One region of the Streptomyces sp. NPDC018693 genome, then DNA from elsewhere that is predicted to be linked to it. Evidence: riboswitches for the same ligand, from Rfam matches in the RefSeq annotation. Region 1 holds a riboswitch; each other region holds the start of a gene.
The links. Region 1 has a riboswitch for cyclic di-AMP ahead of ACH5AC_RS25640 (transglycosylase family protein). Riboswitches for the same ligand answer to the same signal wherever they lie in the genome.
Positions count from the first base shown of each region.

Region 1 (6,916 bases):
CGCCGCCGCGCACCGTCGCTGTCCCCTCGTTTTGAACACGTTCACACAGGCGCCGAGCCCCCGGAAGGGTCAACCGGCCCCGCCTGGTGACCCAGGAGGGCCGATTTCCTTGTGAAGAACTTCACGAACTTTTCCGGCGGAGCGTCGCGGAGCGGCCCCGAAAGCCCCCCCCCGGGGCCGCTCAAACGCTATCTCGCCTGCTCAGCGGAGAGCTACCTGTCAGTAACAAAAGAGAGCTACGCCACGGACCAGGCGATCCCGTCGAGGATGTCGTGCTCGCTCACCACGACCTCCGCCGCGCCGATCCGCTCCATGATCGACAGCAGCACCAGCGCGCCCGCCGCGATCACGTCCACCCGGCCCGGATGCATCGAGCCGATCGCCGCGCGCTCGGCGTGCGTGGAGCGCAGCAGCCACTCGGTGATCTCACGGACCCGCTCGACGGACACCCGGGAGTGGTGGATGGCCGAGGAGTCGTACGCGGGCAGGTTCTGGGCGATCGCGGAGACGGTGGTGACGGACCCCGCCAGCCCCACCAGGGTGCGCGCCTCACGCAGCGGGACGCTCTCCTCGGCGAGGTCGAGGGCGGCGGCGATGTCGGCGCGCATGGCCGCGATCTGCTCGGCGGACGGCGGGTCGGTGACGGCGCCGTCCACGACCAGGTGCCGCTCCGTCATCCGCACACAGCCGACGTCGACGGACCGGGCGGCCCGCACATGGTCGTCCCCGACGACGAACTCCGTCGACCCGCCGCCGATGTCCACCACCAGATACGGCTTGTCCAGATGGTCCCGCCCGGCCAGCTCCCTGGTGGCTCCCGTGAAGGAGAACTCGGCCTCCTGCCCGCCGCTGATCACCTCCGGCTCGACACCCAGGATGTCCAGCACCCCGCGCACGAACTCGTCCCGGTTCTCGGCGTCCCGGGAGGCGGAGGTGGCCACGAAACGCAGCCGCTCGGCCCCGTACTCCTTGATCACCGCGGCGTACTCCCGGCACGCCGCGAACGTCCGTTCCAGTGCCTCGGGCGCAAGCCGGCCCGTGCGGTCGACGCCCTGTCCGAGCCGCACGATCGTCATCCGGCGGTCCAGGTCGACCAGTTCACCCGTCCCGGGGTCCAGGTCCGCGACCAACAGGCGGATCGAGTTCGTACCACAGTCGACGGCGGCGACGCGGGTCACTGGCCCGCCTCCCCGGTCTCCTGAGGAAGCGTCACGCACGACCCCTTGCGCCACCACTGCGGCAGCATCGCCAGCGCCTCGTCGCCGAGCGGGTTCACACCCGGCCCGGCGGCCAGGGAGTGGGCCACGAGGACGTGCAGGCACTTCACCCGGTCCGGCATGCCGCCGGCGCTGGGGAAGCCCTTCAGCTCCTCGATCTCGTCCCGCCGCCGGATGTAGTCCTCGTGCGCGGCCCGGTACGCCGCGGCCAGCTCCGGGTCGGCCGCCAGACGGGCCGTCATCTCCTTCATCACGCCGTTCGCCTCCAGCGTGCCGATGGCGGAGTTCGCCTTGGGGCACGTCAGGTAGTACAGCGTCGGGAAGGGTGTGCCGTCGGGCAGGCGCGGCGCCGTCTCGACGACGTCCGGCTGACCGCAGGGGCACCGGTGCGCGATGGCACGCAGCCCGCGCGGCGGCCGCCCGAGCTGCTGCTCGAAGGCGGCGACATCGGCGTCGGTGGGCTCGGTGCGCTCAGTGGTCGGCGGGGGTGTGTCCATTGCCTGTGGAAGATTCTCTCTGTCGGTTCACTGGTCAGAGGCGTCGGCTTTGTCGACCCCGTCCCAGACGTTCGAGTACCAGGGGCGGTCCGCCGCCCCGAGATCCGCGCGCGCCTGCCGGGCCGCGTCCGGGTCGATCACCACGAACCCGGTCTCCCCGGGCATCACATAGTGCAGCCGCAGCCGGATCTGCTGCTCGGCGTACGCGTCGTCCTGCCAGCGCGCCTTGAGGTCGCGCAGCCGCTCCACCCGGGCCTCGGCCTCCTGCCGCTCCCGCTGCAGGTCGGCGATCTCGGCGCGCTGGGAGACGTACTGCCGCATCGGGTACGCGAGGGCCACGATCAGCGAGCACAGCACCATGGCGAGCAGTGCCGCCCGCCCGGTGAGCCGGGAGCGGCGGGCCTGCCGACGGGTCTGCGAGCGGTAGACACGGGCCGCGGTCTGCTCGCCGAGCAGCCGCAGTCTGGTCGCGGTGGAGAACCGGTCCCGGTCCTTCACGGCCATGTGCCCCGCCTCCCGTTCACACGTGCGTACGTCCCCGCACACGGTACGGGACCGCGTACGGGGACGTACGTACGACGCTTCCTACGAGGGTGTACGAGGGCCTCCTACGAGGCCGTCAGCCCTTGAAGCGCGGGAAGGCGCTGCGGCCTGCGTACACCGCGGCGTCGTCGAGGATCTCCTCGATGCGCAGCAGCTGGTTGTACTTGGCCACGCGCTCGGAGCGGGCCGGGGCGCCGGTCTTGATCTGGCCGCAGTTGGTGGCGACGGCGAGGTCGGCGATGGTCACGTCCTCGGTCTCGCCGGAGCGGTGGGACATCATGCACTTGAAGCCGTTGCGCTGGGCCAGCTCGACGGCGTCCAGGGTCTCGGTGAGGGAGCCGATCTGGTTCACCTTCACCAGCAGGGCGTTGGCGGCGCCCTCCTCGATACCACGGGCCAGGCGCTCCGGGTTGGTGACGAACAGGTCGTCGCCGACGAGCTGGACCTTGTCACCGAGCTTGGCGGTGATGGTCTTCCAGCCCTCCCAGTCGTCCTCGAACAGCGGGTCCTCGATGGAGACCAGCGGGTACGCCTCGACCAGCTCGGCGTAGTACTCCGTCATCTCGGCGGCGGAGCGGTTCTTGCCCTCGAAGACGTACACGCCGTCCTTGTAGAACTCGGACGCGGCGACGTCGAGCGCCAGGGCGATCTGCTCGCCGGGGGTGTAGCCGGCCTCCTGGATGGCCTCCAGGATGAGGTCGAGGGCCTCGCGGTTGGAGCCGAGGTTCGGGGCGAAGCCGCCCTCGTCACCGAGGCCGGTGGCCAGGCCCTTGTTCTTCAGGACCTTCTTCAGGGTGTGGTAGACCTCGGCGCCCCAGCGCAGGGCCTCGGAGAACGACTCCGCGCCGATCGGGGCGATCATGAACTCCTGGATGTCCACGTTGGAGTCGGCGTGCGAGCCGCCGTTCAGGATGTTCATCATCGGCACCGGCAGCAGGTGCGCGTTCGGGCCGCCCAGGTAGCGGAAGAGGGGGAGGTCGCTGGCCTCGGAGGCGGCGTGGGCGACGGCGAGGGAGACGCCGAGGATGGCGTTGGCGCCGAGGGAGCCCTTGTTGTCGGTGGCGTCCAGATCGAACATGGCCTGGTCGATCAGGCGCTGCTCGGTGGCGTCGTAACCGACCAGCTCCGGGCCGATCTGCTCGATGACGGCGAGGACGGCCTTCTCGACACCCTTGCCCAGGTAGCGGCCCGGGTCACCGTCGCGGAGCTCGATGGCCTCGAAGGCGCCGGTGGAGGCGCCGGACGGGACGGCGGCACGACCCGTGCTGCCGTCGTCGAGGCCGACCTCGACCTCGACCGTGGGGTTGCCTCGGGAGTCCAGGATTTCCCGGGCTACGACGACGTCGATGGACGGCACGAGCATCTCCTTCTTGGGATGTGACGCTGGAAGTGCGGGGCCACGTGAGCCTTGCGACTAGAGCCTAACCGTCTCCGGGCCATCGGCCAGCCGACCGACCGTCCCGTGGACAAGGTCTGACGGTACCCATTGTTCCCGCGCGGAACAAAGGGCGGGTGAACAGTGGGCGAGGAAACGGGCGGGGAACCGGGCGGAGAAACAGTCGGGGACACGGGCGGAGAAACAGTCGGGGACACGGGCGGGGAAACGGGCGAGAAAAACCCCGCCCCGGCGCGCACGGGGGAAGAACGCGCCGGGGCGGGGAGCATACGAGCCCGCTTGTCACTTCAGGTGAAGCTGCTGGCCCGGGTAGATGAGGTCGGCGTCCTCGACGACGTCCTTGTTCAGCTCGAACAGCTTCTGCCAGCCGCCCTCGACACCGTGCTTCTCGGCGATACCGCTGAGGGTGTCGCCCTTGACGACCTTGTACTCGCCGTCGCCCTTCTTGACCTTCTTGCCGGTCGGGGTGGTGACCGTCTTCTGGCTCTTCTGGGTCTTCTGGGTCTTCTGCGTCTGCTGGCTCTGGGTGGCCGGGCGCTCGGTGGAGCGGTTGGTGCTCTGCTGCTCGGTGGAGCGGCCGGTGGTGCCGGTGCTCGTGTTCGAGGAGCTGGAGCCGCCGGAGTACGGGGTGCTCGACAGGCCGACGCCGCAGTGCGGCCAGGCGCCCTTGCCCTGACCCGCGAGGACCTTCTCGGCGATCTCTATCTGCTGCGCCTTGGTGGCGAGGTCGGCGCGGGCGGCGTACTGCGTGCCGCCGTACGCGGCCCAGGTGGAGGCGGAGAACTGCAGACCGCCGTAGTAGCCGTTGCCGGTGTTGATGGACCAGTTGCCGCCGGACTCGCACTGGGCGACGGCGTCCCACTCGGCCGCTGTGGCGGCGGAGGCGCTGCCGGATGCCATCAGCGGGGCGGCGACGGCGGCGGCGGTGACGCCGGCGACGGCGACTGCGCGGCTGGCCTTGGACGGACGACGGTGCTTGCCCTTGCCGGAGAACAGCATGGATCGATCCCCTCACCGACGCCTGCGAGGTGAGCTGTCGGGTTCGGGCCGGTTGAGTTGCCCGGCCACTCCCCCCTGCTGGGAGGTGTGGCTTCACCCCTAGCCGGATCCGGCGGTGAGGTCTCCCCGATCTCTCGGGCGAGATCCCTCAACTGCCGGGACCGGCACTTACCTTGGGTCCCCCGCTCCTGCCGACGGCGCTGGACGCGACGACTGTTCCCGGGCTGCCACTGGCAGGATTCGGCGTTGCGGCGGCCGGGGCTCGGATTGCCGAGCGGTCATGACCGTAGACACGCGATCCGCCGAATTTCAAAGACGATCAGGGCTTCTGAGACTCATCCCACACTTTCGCCAAACCGGACATTCCGGAGTGAAGTGGGGCGTGAACTCCCGCGCGTTTTCGCCCTATTCGCTACCGACGGACAGGGTCTGACCGGGGACGATATGGCTCGGGTCGGGGCCGATGACATCCTTGTTGCCGTCATAGAGGCCGCGCCATCCGCCGGTGACGTCAAGGGAGTCGGCGATGGAGGCGAGGGTGTCGCCGTCGCGGACGACATACGCGTCGCTCGCGGACTCCCCGGACCCCGCCGACTCCTCGGCGGGGGCGCCACGGTGGCGGCCGGTGCCGAGCGCACCGGTGTCGACGAGGCTCCAGGAACCCACACTCTGCCCCGAGTTGTCCGACTTCTCCCCATCGGCGGTGACCGTAGGTGAGCCGTCGGCCGCCTGAGCGCCCTCCACTCCAGGGTCGGCGGGGGCGGACGTATCGGACTTTGCGGAGCTGTCAGTCGTACCGGAAGAAGGGGTCGAAGGCGACGAGTCGGTGGACGTCTCGGCGGACGCACCGGTGGACGGGCCGACGGACGGAGACGTGGACACAGCGGAGGAACCGGAGGAACTGGAGGAACCGGACGAGTCGGACGGGCTGGAGGAACCAGAGGAGCTCGATGTCCCGCCGGTCGAACTCTTGGAGGAGTCCGAGAGGCCGGTGCCGGTCAGGGCGCCCTGAGGGAGGCCGGTGTCCACGGCGACCGTGCCGTTCGCCTTGGTGAGCCCGGCGGTCAGCCCGCAGGTGCCCCAGGCGCCGACCCCCTTCTCGGCGAGCAGCTTCTGGGCGACGGCTATCTGCTGCTTGCGGCTGGCCTGGTCGGCACTGGGCGCGTAGTCGAGACCGCCGTACGCCTCCCAGTCGTCCTGGGTGAGGCTCAGGCCGCCGTACTCGCCGTTGCCCTCGTCGGCGCTCCAGGAACCACCGGTCTCGCACTCCGCCACCTTGTCCCAGACCGTGCCGTCGGCCGCGCTCGCGCCGGACGCGCCCAGCAGCGGGATGGCGATGGCGGACCCGGTCACTCCGGCCGCGACGAGGAGCGCCGGGGCCTGGCGGGGGCGACGGTGACGACCGTTCCCGGAGAGCATGCGGGGGCCTTTCTCGAGACAGTGGTGACCGGCGCGGCGGATGCGCTGCTTACCCAACCGCGTTGACGAGTGAACGTATAGGCAGACGATCACTTGTCACAAGTTCATGCCGCGCAGATCACGTGAAGATCACAGAGGTGAGGGTGCGTCATGTTTGCCACGGTGAAGGCACCGCCGAGGCAGTGACTGTCATTCACATCTGAGGCGGTGTGAAGCTGACCGGCAGTGTGCGCAGTCCGCGCATGATGAGCCCGCCGCGCCACCGCAGCTCGGCCGGGTCGGCGTCCAGGCGCAGGTCCGGCAGGCGGGTGAGGAGGGTGGCCAGGGCGGTCTGGCCCTCCAGCCGGGCGAGCGGGGCGCCGAGGCAGTAGTGGATGCCGTGGCCGTAGCCCAGGTGCTGGTTGTCGCGGCGGGAGAGGTCGAGCGTGTCGGGGTCGGTGAAGCGGTCCGGGTCACGGTCGGCGGCGGCCAGCACGACGAGGACCGGGTCGCCGGGCGCGATGTCCTGACCGCCGATGCTGAGCGGCTGCGTGGCGAACCGCCAGGTGGCGAGCTCGACGGGCCCGTCGAAGCGCAGCAGTTCCTCCACACCTGTCTCCAGGAGGGCCGTCTCCTTGTGCGCCAGGGAGGTCTGGAGGCGGGCCCGCTGCTCGGGGTGGGTGAGCAGGGCGTAGGTGCCGTTGCCGATGAGGTTGACGGTCGTCTCGAAGCCGGCGAACAGGAGGATGAACGCCATCGCGGCGGCCTCGTTCTCGGTGAGGTGCTCACCGTGGTCGGAGGCGCGGATGAGCCCGGAGATCAGGTCCTCGCCGGGCGCCGGCTCCACGGGCAGGGCGGCGCGCTTG
Region 1 is NZ_JBIRZZ010000010.1:184,703-191,618, forward strand. It holds gene ACH5AC_RS25620 (exopolyphosphatase) at 237-1,178, opposite strand; gene ACH5AC_RS25625 (DUF501 domain-containing protein) at 1,175-1,714, opposite strand; gene ACH5AC_RS25630 (septum formation initiator family protein) at 1,742-2,218, opposite strand; gene eno (phosphopyruvate hydratase) at 2,334-3,614, opposite strand; gene ACH5AC_RS25640 (transglycosylase family protein) at 3,936-4,652, opposite strand; cyclic di-AMP (ydaO/yuaA leader) riboswitch at 4,657-4,803, opposite strand; gene ACH5AC_RS25645 (transglycosylase family protein) at 5,058-6,071, opposite strand; gene ACH5AC_RS25650 (cytochrome P450) at 6,265-6,916, opposite strand, start outside.

Region 2 (6,916 bases), on a different contig from region 1:
ATAGTCGGGCACCACCCGCTTCACGACACCCTGCTCGGTGCCGAGCGCCAGACCCGGCGACGACTCGTCGAGCGTCGTCAGACAGACCACGCTCTCGCCGTCCTCCAGGGAGACGAACTCCGACAGCGGGGCACCGCCCGAGAGGTTCGGCGCCGCGGCCGTCTCCGGCAGCCGCGGCAGGTCGACGACGTCGACCCGCAGCAGACGGCCCGCTGAGGTGACCACGCCGACCTCACCGCGCGCGGTGGCCGGCACCGCCGAGACGATCACGTCGTGCTTGGCGCGTCTGGCGTCCTCCTCCACCGCGAAGGGCTCATCGCTCGCCGTGCGGGCCAGCAGACCCGTCGAGGACAGCAGCACCCGGCACGGGTCGTCGGCGACCTGGAGCGGCACGGCCGCGGCCGGGGCGCCCGCCGACTCCAGCAGGACCGTACGCCGCTCGGTGCCGAACTTCTTGGCCACCGCCGCGAGTTCGGCCGAGACCAGCTTGCGCAGCTCCGTGTCCGACTCCAGGATCCGGGTCAGCTCGGCGATCTCCTCGGTGAGCTTCTCCTTCTCCGCCTCCAGCTCGATCCGGTCGTACTTCGTCAGGCGGCGCAGCGGCGTGTCCAGGATGTACTGGGTCTGCACCTCGGACAGGGAGAAGCGCTCCATCAGGCGTTCCTTGGCCTGCGCGCTGTTCTCGCTGGAGCGGATCAGCCGGATCACCTCGTCGATGTCGACGAGCGCGGTGAGCAGGCCCTCCACGAGGTGCAGCCGGTCGCGGCGCTTGCCACGGCGGAACTCGCTGCGGCGGCGCACCACGTCGAAGCGGTGGTCGAGGTAGACCTCCAGCAGTTCCTTCAGGCCCAGTGTGAGCGGCTGGCCGTCCACCAGCGCCACGTTGTTGATGCCGAAGGACTCCTCCATCGGCGTCAGCTTGTAGAGCTGCTCCAGGACCGCCTCCGGCACGAAGCCGTTCTTGATCTCGATGACCAGGCGCAGACCGTGCTCCCGGTCGGTGAGGTCCTTGACGTCCGCGATGCCCTGGATCTTCTTCGAGCCGACCAGATCCTTGATCTTGGCGATGACCTTCTCGGGGCCGACGGTGAAGGGCAGTTCGGTGACCACCAGACCCTTGCGGCGGGCCGTCACGGACTCGATCGACACCGTGGCGCGGATCTTGAAGGTGCCGCGGCCCGTCTCGTAGGCGTCCCGGATGCCGGACAGGCCGACGATCCGGCCGCCGGTGGGCAGGTCGGGGCCCGGGATGTGCTTCATCAGGGCGTCCAGATCCGCGTTCGGGAAGCGGATCAGATGGCGGGCCGCGGCGATGACCTCGCCCAGGTTGTGCGGCGGCATGTTCGTCGCCATGCCGACCGCGATGCCGGAGGAGCCGTTGACCAGCAGGTTCGGGAAGGCGGCGGGCAGCGCCACCGGCTCCCGCTCCTGGCCGTCGTAGTTCGGTGTGAAGTCGACCGTGTCCTCGTCGATCGACTCCGTCATCAGGCTGGTCGCCGCTGCCTGGCGGCACTCGGTGTACCGCATGGCGGCCGGCGGGTCGTCATTGCCCAGCGAGCCGAAGTTGCCGTGGCCGTCGACCAGCGGCACGCGCATGGAGAAGGGCTGCGCCATCCGCACCAGGGCGTCGTAGATCGACGCGTCGCCGTGCGGGTGCAACTTGCCCATGACCTCGCCGACCACGCGCGCGCACTTCACATAGCCGCGGTCGGGGCGCAGGCCCATCTCGTTCATCTGGTAGACGATGCGGCGGTGCACGGGCTTGAGCCCGTCGCGGGCGTCCGGCAGGGCGCGGGAGTAGATGACCGAGTACGCGTACTCGAGGAAGGAGCCCTGCATCTCGTCGACGACGTCGATGTCGAGGATCTTCTCCTCGTACGAGTCGTCGGGCGGCGGGGTCTTCGTGCTGCGGCGGGCCATCGCTGCCTGGCTCCTTGCTGAAGCGTGTGACGGGTTCTGACGCGGACCATTGTGGACCGCGGCACTGACAACGCGGGCAGGGACCCGATCACGCTCGTCCCGGCCCCGCAGCGCGATCACCTCCGCGCGGCTGCCCGCAGGCTACGCGATCCGCTCTCGGCGTACGTCCCGCGGGAACTTCGCCGACCGTCCGCACGCTTGCATACAGTGACAGGACCGGCAGGAAATCCGCGGTTCGACGACCGCGTCCGCGATCGAAGGGACGTACATGCCCATGGGTCACACGGCCACAGCCCAGGCAGGCTCCGGGGGCCTGACAGCGACCGAGCACCGCCTGGCCAACGGCCTGCGCGTGGTGCTCTCCGAGGACCACCTGACCCCCGTCGCGGCGGTGTGCCTCTGGTACGACGTCGGTTCGCGCCACGAAGTCAAGGGACGTACCGGCCTGGCTCACCTTTTCGAGCACCTGATGTTCCAGGGCTCCGCCCAGGTCAAGGGCAACGGCCACTTCGAGCTGGTGCAGGGCGCCGGCGGCTCCCTCAACGGCACCACCAGCTTCGAGCGCACCAACTACTTCGAGACCATGCCCGCGCACCAGCTGGAGCTCGCCCTCTGGCTGGAGGCCGACCGCATGGGCTCCCTGCTCACCGCCCTGGACGACGAGTCCATGGAGAACCAGCGCGACGTCGTCAAGAACGAGCGCCGCCAGCGCTACGACAACGTCCCCTACGGCACGGCGTTCGAGAAGCTGACCGCACTGGTCTACCCGGACGGCCACCCCTACCACCACACGCCGATCGGCTCCATGGCCGACCTGGACGCGGCGACCCTGGAGGACGCGCGCGCGTTCTTCCGTACCTACTACGCGCCCAACAACGCCGTCCTGTCCGTCGTCGGCGACATCGACCCCGAGCAGACGCTCGCCTGGGTCGAGAAGTACTTCGGCTCCATCCCCGCGCACGACGGCAAGCCCACGCCGCGTGACGGCTCGCTGCCCGACGTCATCGGCGAGGAACTGCGCGAGGTCGTCGAGGAGGAGGTCCCGGCCCGCGCCCTGATGGCCGCCTACCGCCTGCCGAGCGACGGCACGCGCGCGTGCGACGCGGCCGACCTCGCCCTGACCGTCCTCGGCGGCGGCGAGTCCTCCCGCCTGTACAACCGGCTCGTACGACGCGACCGTACGGCCGTCGCGGCGGGCTTCGGCCTGCTGCGGCTCGCCGGGGCGCCCTCCCTGGGCTGGCTGGACGTGAAGACCTCCGGGGACGTCGAGGTGCCGGTCATCGAGGCCGCCATCGACGAGGAGCTCGCCCGGTTCGCCGAGGAGGGCCCCACCGCCGAGGAAATGGAGCGGGCGCAGGCCCAGTTGGAGCGCGAGTGGCTGGACCGGCTCGGCACGGTCGCCGGCCGCGCCGACGAACTGTGCCGGTTCGCCGTGCTGTTCGGCGACCCGCAGCTCGCCCTGACCGCCGTCCAGCGCGTGCTGGAGATCACGCCGGAGGAGGTGCGGGAGGTCGCCCAGGCCCGCCTGCGCCCCGACAACCGCGCGGTGCTCGTCTACGAGCCGCTCGCCCCGGAGCACGTCGAGGACGTGGCGGGCACCGAAGACCCGGAGTCCGCGGCCACCGTGGAAGCCGACGACCATGAGGAGAGGGCCAAGTGACCGAGCTCGCCACGATGGAGTTCCACCCCCAGCCGCGGGCGGGCGAGGCCAAGCCCTGGGCGTTCCCGGCCCCCGAGCGCGGCACGCTGGACAACGGCCTGACCGTGCTGCACTGCCACCGCCCCGGCCAGCAGCTCGTCGCCGTCGAGGTCCTCCTGGACGCGCCCCTGGAAGCCGAGCCGGCCGGCCTCGACGGCGTCGCCACGATCATGGCGCGGGCCTTCTCCGAGGGCACCGACAAGTACTCCGCCGAGGAGTTCGCCGCCGAGCTGGAGCGCTGCGGCGCCACCCTCGACGCGCACGCCGACCACCCCGGCGTCCGGCTCAGCCTGGAGGTACCGGTCTCACGCCTGCCCAAGGGGCTCGGGCTGCTCGCCGACGCCCTCAGGGCGCCCGCGTTCGCCGACAGCGAGATCGAGCGCCTGGTGCGCAACCGCCTCGACGAGATCCCGCACGAGCTGGCCAACCCGTCCCGGCGCGCCGCCAAGGAACTCTCCAAGGAGCTGTTCCCGGCCGACGCCCGCATGTCGCGCCCGCGCCAGGGGACCGCGGAGACGGTCGAGGCCATCGATTCCGGCGCCGTCCGCGCCTTCTACGACCGGCACGTCCGCCCCGCCACGGCCACCGCCGTGGTCGTCGGCGACCTCACCGGCGTCGACCTGCCCGCGCTCCTCGGCGAGACCCTGGGCAGTTGGACGGGCTCCGCGGCCACACCGCGCCCGGTGCCGCCGGTGACCGCCGACGACACCGGACGGGTGATCATCGTGGACCGTCCCGGCGCCGTCCAGACACAGCTGCTCATCGGCCGCGTCGGCCCCGACCGGCACGACCGCGTGTGGCCCGCCCAGGTGCTCGGCACGTACTGCCTGGGCGGCACCCTCACCTCCCGCCTGGACCGCGTGCTGCGCGAGGAGAAGGGCTACACCTACGGCGTGCGCGCCTTCGGCCAGGTGCTGCGCTCCGCCCCCGACGGTTCGGGTGCGGCGATGCTCGCCATCAGCGGCTCGGTCGACACCCCCAACACCGGTCCCGCCCTGGCGGACCTGTGGGCGGTGCTGCGCACCCTCGCCGCGGAGGGTCTGACCGACGCCGAGCGCGACGTCGCCGTGCAGAACCTCGTCGGGGTGGCCCCGCTGAAGTACGAGACCGCCGCCGCCGTCGCCGGCACGCTGGCCGACCAGGTCGAGCAGCACCTGCCCGACGACTACCAGGCGACGCTCTACCAGCAGCTCGCCGCCACCGGCACGGTCGAGGCCACCGCCGCCGCCGTGAGCGCCTTCCCGGTGGACCGCCTGGTGACCGTCCTGGTGGGCGACGCCGCGCAGATCAAGGAGCCGGTCGAGGCCCTCGGTATCGGCGAGGTGAAGGTCGTACCGGCGGAGTAGCCGCGAACGACGCACGCGCGCGTGGGGCCCTGGTGTACCGAAGCGTCACCAGGGCCCCGCCATGTCCGAATTGGGAGAGAGATTGCCTGTCTGCCCTGTGGGATGCGCTACAAAAGCCCCGTTCCGTTTGGGAATCGAAGGCGGGCCCCTCTAGCGTCGTCCGGGCTGTTCGTCAGGCAGTGCGCCGCGCCCGCGGCACCGGACAGCCATCGCCGAGTCCCCGTACGGCGCGAGCCAGGGGAGCCGGGGACCCAAATCGGCAGTCCCTGGGGTGAATCGGACGCCCGCGCGGTAGTGAGGGGGTCCGTAGGAGACCTTCCTGCTCCGAACCCGTCAGCTAACCCGGTAGGCGAGAGGGAAGGAAAGGACCGCTCGACTTCATGGCGTTCACCTGCGCCACCGGGAAGCACCGTCGCCCCAGCCGGCTGCAGCGCGGCACGGCCCGCGCGGCGGGCGTCGCGGCGCTCACCACCACCGGCGTCATGGCCACCGTGACCAGCCCCGCCCTCGCCGCCGAGACCTCCGCCGAGCAGACCGGGTTCATCCCCGTCGTCACGGTGAACGACGCCGTGGCGGAGCAGATAGAGGACCAGGCCGCGGCGCAGCAGCGGGCCGCAGAGGTCGAGGAGGCGCGCCAGAGGGCGGCCGCCAAGGCCAAGGCGGAGCGAGAGGCCAAGGCCCGTGCCGCGCGCGAGGCCGAGCGCCGACGCCTCAACGCCTTCGTCCCGCCGGTCACCGGCTCCTATGTCTCCACCAGCTACCGCGCGGGCGGCGCCGTGTGGTCCTCCGGCAGCCACACCGGCGTCGACTTCCACGCGGGGAGCGGTACACCCGTGCACGCGGTCGGCTCCGGCACCGTCGTCGAGGCCGGCTGGGGCGGCGCCTACGGCTACCAGATCGTGATCCGCATGAACGACGGCGCGTACACCCAGTACGGCCACCTGTCGTCCGTCGGTGTGTCGGTCGGCCAGCAGGTCGTCCCCGGCCAGCGGATCGGCCTGTCCGGCGCGACCGGCAACGTCACCGGACCGCACCTGCACTTCGAGGCCCGCACCACCCCGGAGTACGGCTCGGACATCGACCCCGTCGCCTACCTCCGCAAGCACGGCGTGAACGTCTGACGCCCCGCGGCGACATCGCGTACGGCCCCGGCTCACCGAGCCGGGGCTTTCGTCGTTTCGGATGCGCCGCTGTCCAAAAAATATCCATGGATTCCGGCCCGCCATCGGAAATTGCGGCTCATTGCATTAGAGTCGCTCAACACAACGTCAATCGTCGACGTTTCACGGGGATTAATGCGGAGGTCGGTCATGCGCATTCCGGCGCACTCGGTGTGCACGGCCATCCGGGACGACATCGTCGCGGGTGTCTACGAGCGTGGCAGCCGGCTCACCGAGGAACTCCTCGCCCGCCGCTACGGCGTCTCCCGCGTTCCCGTGCGGGAGGCGCTGCGCACCCTGGAGGCGGAGGGGTTCGTCGTCACCCGGCGGCACGCGGGCGCGTGCGTCGCGGAACCGACCGAGCAGGAGGCCGCCGACCTGCTGGAGATGCGCATGCTGCTGGAGCCGCTCGGTGCCGCGCGGGCCGCCCAGCGGCGTACCGAGGCGCATCTGAAGGTGCTGCGCGGGCTCGTCCGGCTCGGACAGGAGCGGGCCAGACGGGGCAACAGCGAGGATCTGCGCTCCCTGGGCGGCTGGTTCCACGAGACGCTCGCCCAGGCCACCGGCAGCCACGCCCTGACGTCGACGCTCACCCAGCTGCGCCACAAGATCGCCTGGATGTACGCCGTGGAGGCCCCCGCCAGTCCCCTGGACGCCTGGGCCGAGCACGGCGCGATCGTGGACGCGGTGGCGCGCGGCGACGGCGAGCGCGCGCGGGCGGTCACGGCGCTGCACACCGAGCGAGCGAACCTCGCGCACCGGTTGCGCTTTTCCGGCGGCGGCGATCGCGC
Region 2 is NZ_JBIRZZ010000019.1:112,969-119,884, forward strand. It holds gene ACH5AC_RS33620 (DNA topoisomerase (ATP-hydrolyzing) subunit A) at 1-1,920, opposite strand, end outside; gene ACH5AC_RS33625 (M16 family metallopeptidase) at 2,189-3,580, shown strand; gene ACH5AC_RS33630 (M16 family metallopeptidase) at 3,577-4,965, shown strand; cyclic di-AMP (ydaO/yuaA leader) riboswitch at 5,166-5,332, shown strand; gene ACH5AC_RS33635 (M23 family metallopeptidase) at 5,346-6,086, shown strand; gene ACH5AC_RS33640 (GntR family transcriptional regulator) at 6,276-6,916, shown strand, end outside.
Region 2: it holds a riboswitch for cyclic di-AMP, as region 1 does, so the genes downstream of both, ACH5AC_RS33635 (M23 family metallopeptidase) here and ACH5AC_RS25640 (transglycosylase family protein) in region 1, are expected to answer to the same signal.

Region 3 (6,916 bases), on a different contig from region 1:
CAGTCATCACACCCTGAACTACGACCCGTACGCGGCCCAGCACCACGCCGCCTATGACACGGGTGCCTACGACGCAACCGCCTGGTCCGCCGACTACCAGCAGCTGCCGACGATCCCGCAACAGGCGACGGCGCCCGACAGCAGCGGCCAGTGGGACGCGAGCGCATGGCTCCAGCCCGACCAGTCCGGCACCCCGGCCGACCAGACCCAGCAGTGGGAATGGGGCACGCAGTCCTTCGACACCGGCGCCTACGACGCCACACAGTGGAACACCGACGGTGATCCCACGCCGGGCGCCGACGCGTACGAGCAGTCCGGCGAACCGTTCGGCCGGCAGTCGCCCGACACCTTCGAGCAGACCGACGGCGAGTTGGCCGCCACCGGCGAGCTGCCCGTCGTGGAGGAGCTGCCCCCGCTCGACGGGCCGGACGGGCAGCTGCCCACCGTGTCACTCCTCGACGAGCAGGAGGAGGCGACCCCGGCGCCGGCCACGCGCGCGGCCTCCCGCAGTGGAAGCCGCTCCCGGCGCCGTACGCCCGCGAAACGTTCCGCGCTGCTGACCGTGGCCGTGCCCTCGGCGTGTGTGATGGGCGTCGCCGGTATCGCCGCCGCCTCGGTGGGCACCCTCACCGGCGACGACAAGGACACCAACACCACCGCCTCGGACGCGCAGCCGGTGAAACCCACCGCCGCCGCCAACGACAAGCTGGACACTCAGCTGCTGGGTGCGCGGGAAGGCGCCAGCGACTTCCGCGACCGGGTCAGCCGCGAGCAGGAACGCATCGACCTCAAGGCGCAGCAGGAGCTGGAGAAGAAGAAGGCGGCGGCGGAGGCGGCCCGCAAGGAGCGGCTGCGCCCGAAGTACGCCCTCCCGGTCGCCCGTCAGGGCCTCAGCGCCTACTACGGCCAGTCCGGCGTCAACTGGATGTCCATGCACACCGGCATCGACTTCCCGGTCTCCTACGGCAGCACGGTGATGGCCGCGACCGACGGCGTCGTACGGACGCAGTGGAACAGCGCCTACGGCAACATGATGATCGTGACGGCGAAGGACGGCACGGAGACCTGGTACTGCCACCTCTCCAGCTACCGCGTCCCCTCCGGTACGAAGGTGAAGGCCGGCGATCCGATCGCGTACTCGGGGAACTCCGGCAACTCGACCGGCCCGCACCTGCACTTCGAGGTGCGGTTGCCCGGCGGTTCGACGATAGACCCGCTGTCCTGGCTGCGCAGCCACGGTCTGGACCCGACGTAGACACGACGACGTACAACACCGACGACGTGCAAACGCCGCCTGGGATGGGATGAGCCCCCGCTGCCTTCAGCGGGGGCTCACCTGTGTCAGAGCTTCTCCACCGGCGCGTACCGCAGCAGCAGCCGCTTCGGCTTGGCGTCGCCGAAGTCGATCGTCGCCTCCGCGTTCCCGCCCGTGCCCTTCACCGCGACGACCGTGCCCAGGCCGAACTGGTCATGGGTGACGCGGTCGCCGACGGCCAGGGCGACCACCGGCTTCTCGCCGGTGCGGCGCGTGGCGAAGCCGGACGCGCCCGACGCCGAGGAGCGGGAGCGCGACGACGACAGCGAGGCCGCCACGCCCGCGGTCGGCGGCGCCAGGGTGGCACCGGTGCGCTTCCAGTCCACATGCGTGGGCGGGATCTCCTCCAGGAATCGGGAGGGCGGGTTGTACGACGGCTGCCCCCAGGCGCTGCGCACCGCCGAACGGGTGAGGTACAGCCGCTCACGCGCACGCGTGATGCCGACGTAGGCCAGGCGGCGTTCCTCCTCCAGCTCCTTGGTCTGACCGAGGGCGCGCATGTGCGGGAAGACGCCGTCCTCCATGCCGGTGAGGAAGACCACCGGGAACTCCAGGCCCTTGGCGGTGTGCAGAGTCATCAGGGTGATGACACCGGAGCCGTCCTCGTCCTCGTCGGGGATCTGGTCGGAGTCGGCGACCAGGGCGACCTGTTCCAGGAAGTCGGCCAGCGTGCTCTGCTCACCCTCCCCGCGCTCCTGCTCGAACTCCAGGGCCACGGCGGCCAGCTCCTGGAGGTTCTCGATGCGGGTCTCGTCCTGCGGGTCGGTGGACGCCTGCAGCTCGGCGAGGTAGCCGGTGCGCTCCAGCACGGCCTCGAGAACCGTCGCCGGGCCGGCGCCCGACTCGACGACCGTGCGCAGCTCCTCCATGAGCGCGTTGAACCGCTTGACCGCGTTGGTGGACCGCGCGGCCATGCCGTACGCCTCGTCGACGCGCTTGAGTGCCTGCGGGAAGCTGATCTTCTCGCGCTGGCTCAGTGCGTCGATCATCGCTTCGGCGCGCTCGCCGATGCCGCGCTTGGGCACGTTGAGGATGCGGCGCAGCGGGACGGAGTCCTCCGGGTTGGCGAGCACCCGCAGGTAGGCCAGGACGTCCCGGACCTCCTTGCGCTCGTAGAAGCGGACGCCACCGACGACCTTGTAGGGCAGACCGACGCGGATGAAGACCTCTTCGAAGACACGGGACTGGGCGTTGGTGCGGTAGAAGACGGCGACGTCGCCGGCCTTCGTCTCGCCCGCGTCGACCAGGCGGTCTATCTCGTCGGCGACGAACTGCGCCTCGTCGTGCTCGGTGTCGGCGACATAGCCGGTGATGCGCGCGCCCGCGCCCGCGTTGGTCCACAGGTTCTTGGGGCGGCGGGACTCGTTGCGCTCGATGACCGCGTTGGCGGCGGAGAGGATCGTCTGGGTGGAGCGGTAGTTCTGCTCCAGCAGGATCGTCGTCGCGTCCGGGTAGTCCTCCTCGAACTGGAGGATGTTGCGGATGGTCGCGCCGCGGAAGGCGTAGATCGACTGGTCGGCGTCGCCCACGACGCACAGCTCGGCGGGCGGGACGTCGTACTCGCTGGGGGGTACGTCGACGGGGTGCTCGCTGGTGCCGACGAGTTCGCGCACGAGCGCGTACTGGGCGTGGTTGGTGTCCTGGTACTCGTCGACCAGGACGTGCCGGAATCGGCGGCGGTAGTGCTCGGCGACGTCCGGGAAGGCGCGCAGCAGGTTGACCGTCGTCATGATCAGGTCGTCGAAGTCGAGCGCGTTGGCCTCGCGGAGGCGGGACTGGTACAGCGCGTACGCCTGGGCGAGGGTCTTCTCGAAGCCGTCGGACGCCTGGGCGGCGAAGTCCTCCTCGTCGATCAGTTCGTTCTTCAGGTTGCTGATCTTGGCGCTGAAGGACTTGGGCGGGAAGCGCTTGGGGTCGAGGTCCAGGTCGCGGCAGACCAGGGCCATCAGGCGCTTGGAGTCGGTGGCGTCGTAGATCGAGAACGACGAGGTGAAGCCGAGCTTCTTGCTCTCGCGGCGCAGGATGCGCACGCACGCGCTGTGGAACGTCATGACCCACATCGCGTTCGCACGCGGGCCGACGAGCTGCTCGACGCGCTCCTTCATCTCACCCGCGGCCTTGTTGGTGAAGGTGATCGCGAGGATCTGGCCGGGGTGCACATTCCGGTCGGCGAGCAGATGGGCGATGCGGTGGGTGAGCACACGGGTCTTGCCCGAGCCGGCGCCGGCGACGATGAGCAGTGGGGTGCCGGAGTGCACGACGGCGGCGCGCTGGTTCTCGTTGAGCCCCTCGACCAGGGCGGCGGCGTCCAGGGCGGGGCGCGGGGCGCCGTCGCGATAGTAGGCGTCCCGGTCCGGGGGCACGTCGAACTTCCCGCCGAACAGATCGTCCGGAATCGGCTCCGGAGCGTGATCGTCCTCGGGCGGCGGCGGGGGCTCCTCCCCGTGCCCGCGGGGGGCCTGGAGGTCCGCCAGGAAGCTGTCGTCAAAGAGGCTGCTCATCGCTCTCCGAGTCTAGGGCTCCCCACTGACAACCGGCCGCCGTCCCGGGAACATCCCGGGATCCGGGCGAGGATCCGTGGGTGAGGCTCCTCACCTCACCCTGAGGGGCACCGCTGTCACCGTCCGGAGCCGCCCGAAAAAGGTCACGGAAATGTATCGGGCATATCACCCATCAACCTTCACAGGGGCCACACGAGTTGGCTACCGTGCCGGGCAGGCCGTACGACACCCACCGGCGAACGTCGCCGGGCCGCGCGGCCTCCGCCGAGTCCGGCGCGCCCCCTCGCGGCAGCCGGAGCCGGGGACCCACCGACCTTGGGGTGAATCGGCACGACTCCCCTGCGGGGACGAGCCGTAGGGCAACCCTTCCGAACCATCCGCCCGAACCCGACAGCTAACTCGGTAGGCGGAACATGGAAGGAGTCGCCTCCCTTGGCGTCGCAGCACCGCAAGCCGCGCTTCGGCGGCACGCGCGTGGCCGGGATACGCACCCCCGCCCTCGCCACCGCCGCTCTGACCTCCGTGGCCCTGCTCTCCCAGACGGCGAACGCCGCACCCTCCGACGACGACAGGCCCAGCCTGGAGGAGGTCGAGAAGAAGGTCGACGATCTCTACCGCCAGGCGGAGTCGGCGACAGAGAAGTACAACGCCGCCAAGGAGAAGACGGCCAAGCAGCGCAAGCAGGTCGACAGCCTCCTGGACGACGTCGCCCAGCGCACCCAGCGGCTCAACCAGGCGCGGGAGAAGCTGGGGTCCTTCGCCGCCGCCCAGTACCGCACCGGCGCCGTCGTGCCCGACACGGCGACCTTCCTGCTCGCGGAGTCCGCACAGGACTACTTCGACACGGCGCAGCTGATGAGCCGTCTGACCGACCGCCAGAAGAGCGCGGTCGACGACTACTTCACCGAGCAGTCGGAGACGATGAAGAAGCGCCAGGAGGCCACCCAGAGCCTCCAGGCCCTCACCGAGACCCAGAACGAGCTCAAGACCGCCAAAGCCACCGTCCAGAAGAAGCTCAGCGACGCGCGCGTGCTGCTGGCGGAGTTGACGGCGGAGGAGAAGGCCCGGCTGGCCGAGATCGAGCGCCAGAAGCAGGAGGAGGCCGCCCGCAAGGCCGCCGAGCTGGCCAAGCGGCAGGCGGAGGAACAGGCGGCCCGCGAGGCGGCGGCCCAGGAAGCGGCCCAGCAGGAGAGCAGCACATCGACCTCCTCAGGCTCTACCTCTACCTCTACCTCTACCTCTGCCTCGGACTCCACCTCCACCGGCTCCACGTCCACCGACTCCTCGTACGCCACCAAGGCCGAGAAGGCCCTCGCCTTCGCCCGCGCCCAGATCGGCAAGCCGTACGTCTGGGGAGCCACCGGCCCCGACTCCTACGACTGCTCCGGCCTCACCCAGGCCGCCTGGAAGGCCGCCGGCGTCACCCTGCCCCGCACCACCTGGGACCAGGTCAACGCCGGCACCACGGTCTCCCTCTCCAACGCCCAGCCCGGTGACCTCGTCTTCTTCTACGACGACATCAGCCACGTCGGCCTCTACATCGGCAACGGCATGATGATCCACGCCCCCAAGCCGGGCGCGTACGTCCGCGAGGAGTCGATCTACTACGACGGCGAGTCATCGATCCACAGCGTCGTCCGCCCGGCGTAACCGGGCACGCACGTACGCGCGCGTGCGGTGGCTTGTGCGCCGCACGCGCGCGGATCAGCTGCGGCGGTACGGGCGCGGCCCGGTCAGGTCCACAGCACGGCGATGAAGATGTTCGCCGTGGTCAGTAGCCCGACCAGGCCGAACAACCGCTTGTCCACCTTCTCCTCGTCGCGCTGGACGTACACCAGCCCGAGGATCACGATCAGCAGCGCCAGCTTCACGCCGATCTTGACGTTGTTGACGTGTCCGTATTCCGACTGGTTGAGGCCGACCAGGACAACGCCGGTGATCAGCATGGTGGCCGCGCCGTGCAGCATCGCGGGGACGAAGCGGGCGGTGCCCTCGCCCATCGCCTTCATCTGGGTGAGGAAGCCGCCGAGGAGCGCGCCGATGCCGATGATGTGCAGGCCGACGAAGAGATGGATGAGTACGTCCATGAGGCCGGATGCTAATCAGCCGGGTGGGTCTCCTCCGACACCGGCCCACCCTTGTGTGAGCCCGCACATAGGCACCCCCTAGCAGCCCGCCGTTCCCAGCAGCCCCGCATTCCCCGCTTCGGTCAGCGCGTCGCGCCAAGTCGTCACCCTCGACACGCCACCGTGATCACATGCGGCCACGGTGCGGTCCACTCATGTCATTTCCACACATCGCGTTACCAAGCCGACATCACCGGGCCTAGCGTCCTGCCCCAGGTGACCGGCTCCCCACCGCCGCCCGGGCCAGGGGCGGCAGCCGGACGCCACCGCCGAGGGTCCGGCGGCGCCCCACTCCCCCCGTGCGGGGCGTCGCCGGACACATCGACACTCCTCGTACCGAGGCGGTCGTACGAAAGGACGTGCAGTCCCACGTGGCAGCGCACCGCAAGTCCCGACAGCGCTCGCTCAGCGGCAATACGGCCCGTACCGCGGCGACCTTCGCCCTCGCGGGCGCGGCGACCGCGACCGCCTTCGACGGCACCGGGCACGCCGCGCCGGCCCCGACCCCCGCGCAGGTCAAGGCCAAGGTGGACCAGCTGTACCAGGAGGCGGAGGCCGCCACCGAGAAGTACAACGGCGCCAAGGAGAAGGCACAGCAGGCCGAGCAGCGCCTCAAGACACTGCGGGACGAGGCGGCGCGCAAGGAGCATCGGCTCAACTCGGCTCGGGAGGCGCTGGGTTCCATGGCGGCGGCGCAGTACCGCGCCGGCGGGCTCGACCCGGCCATGCAGCTGGCGCTCTCCGACAACCCCGACCGCTACCTCGACGGCGCCGCCTTCGCCGAACGCGCCAACGACCGGCAGTCCGCCGCCGTCGCCCGCGTACGCGAGGAGCTGCGGGAGATCGAGCAGTTGCGCGGCGCCGCCCGTATCGAGCTGGACTCGCTCCGGTCGCGCCAGACGGAGCTGCGGCAGCAGAAGGAGACGATCACCGGCAAGCTGGACACCGCCCGACAGCTGCTGTCCCGGCTGACC
Region 3 is NZ_JBIRZZ010000001.1:160,339-167,254, reverse strand. It holds gene ACH5AC_RS00825 (M23 family metallopeptidase) at 1-1,255, shown strand, start outside; gene pcrA (DNA helicase PcrA) at 1,342-3,816, opposite strand; cyclic di-AMP (ydaO/yuaA leader) riboswitch at 4,069-4,240, shown strand; gene ACH5AC_RS00815 (NlpC/P60 family protein) at 4,249-5,466, shown strand; gene ACH5AC_RS00810 (hypothetical protein) at 5,550-5,903, opposite strand; gene ACH5AC_RS00805 (NlpC/P60 family protein) at 6,314-6,916, shown strand, end outside.
Region 3: it holds a riboswitch for cyclic di-AMP, as region 1 does, so the genes downstream of both, ACH5AC_RS00815 (NlpC/P60 family protein) here and ACH5AC_RS25640 (transglycosylase family protein) in region 1, are expected to answer to the same signal.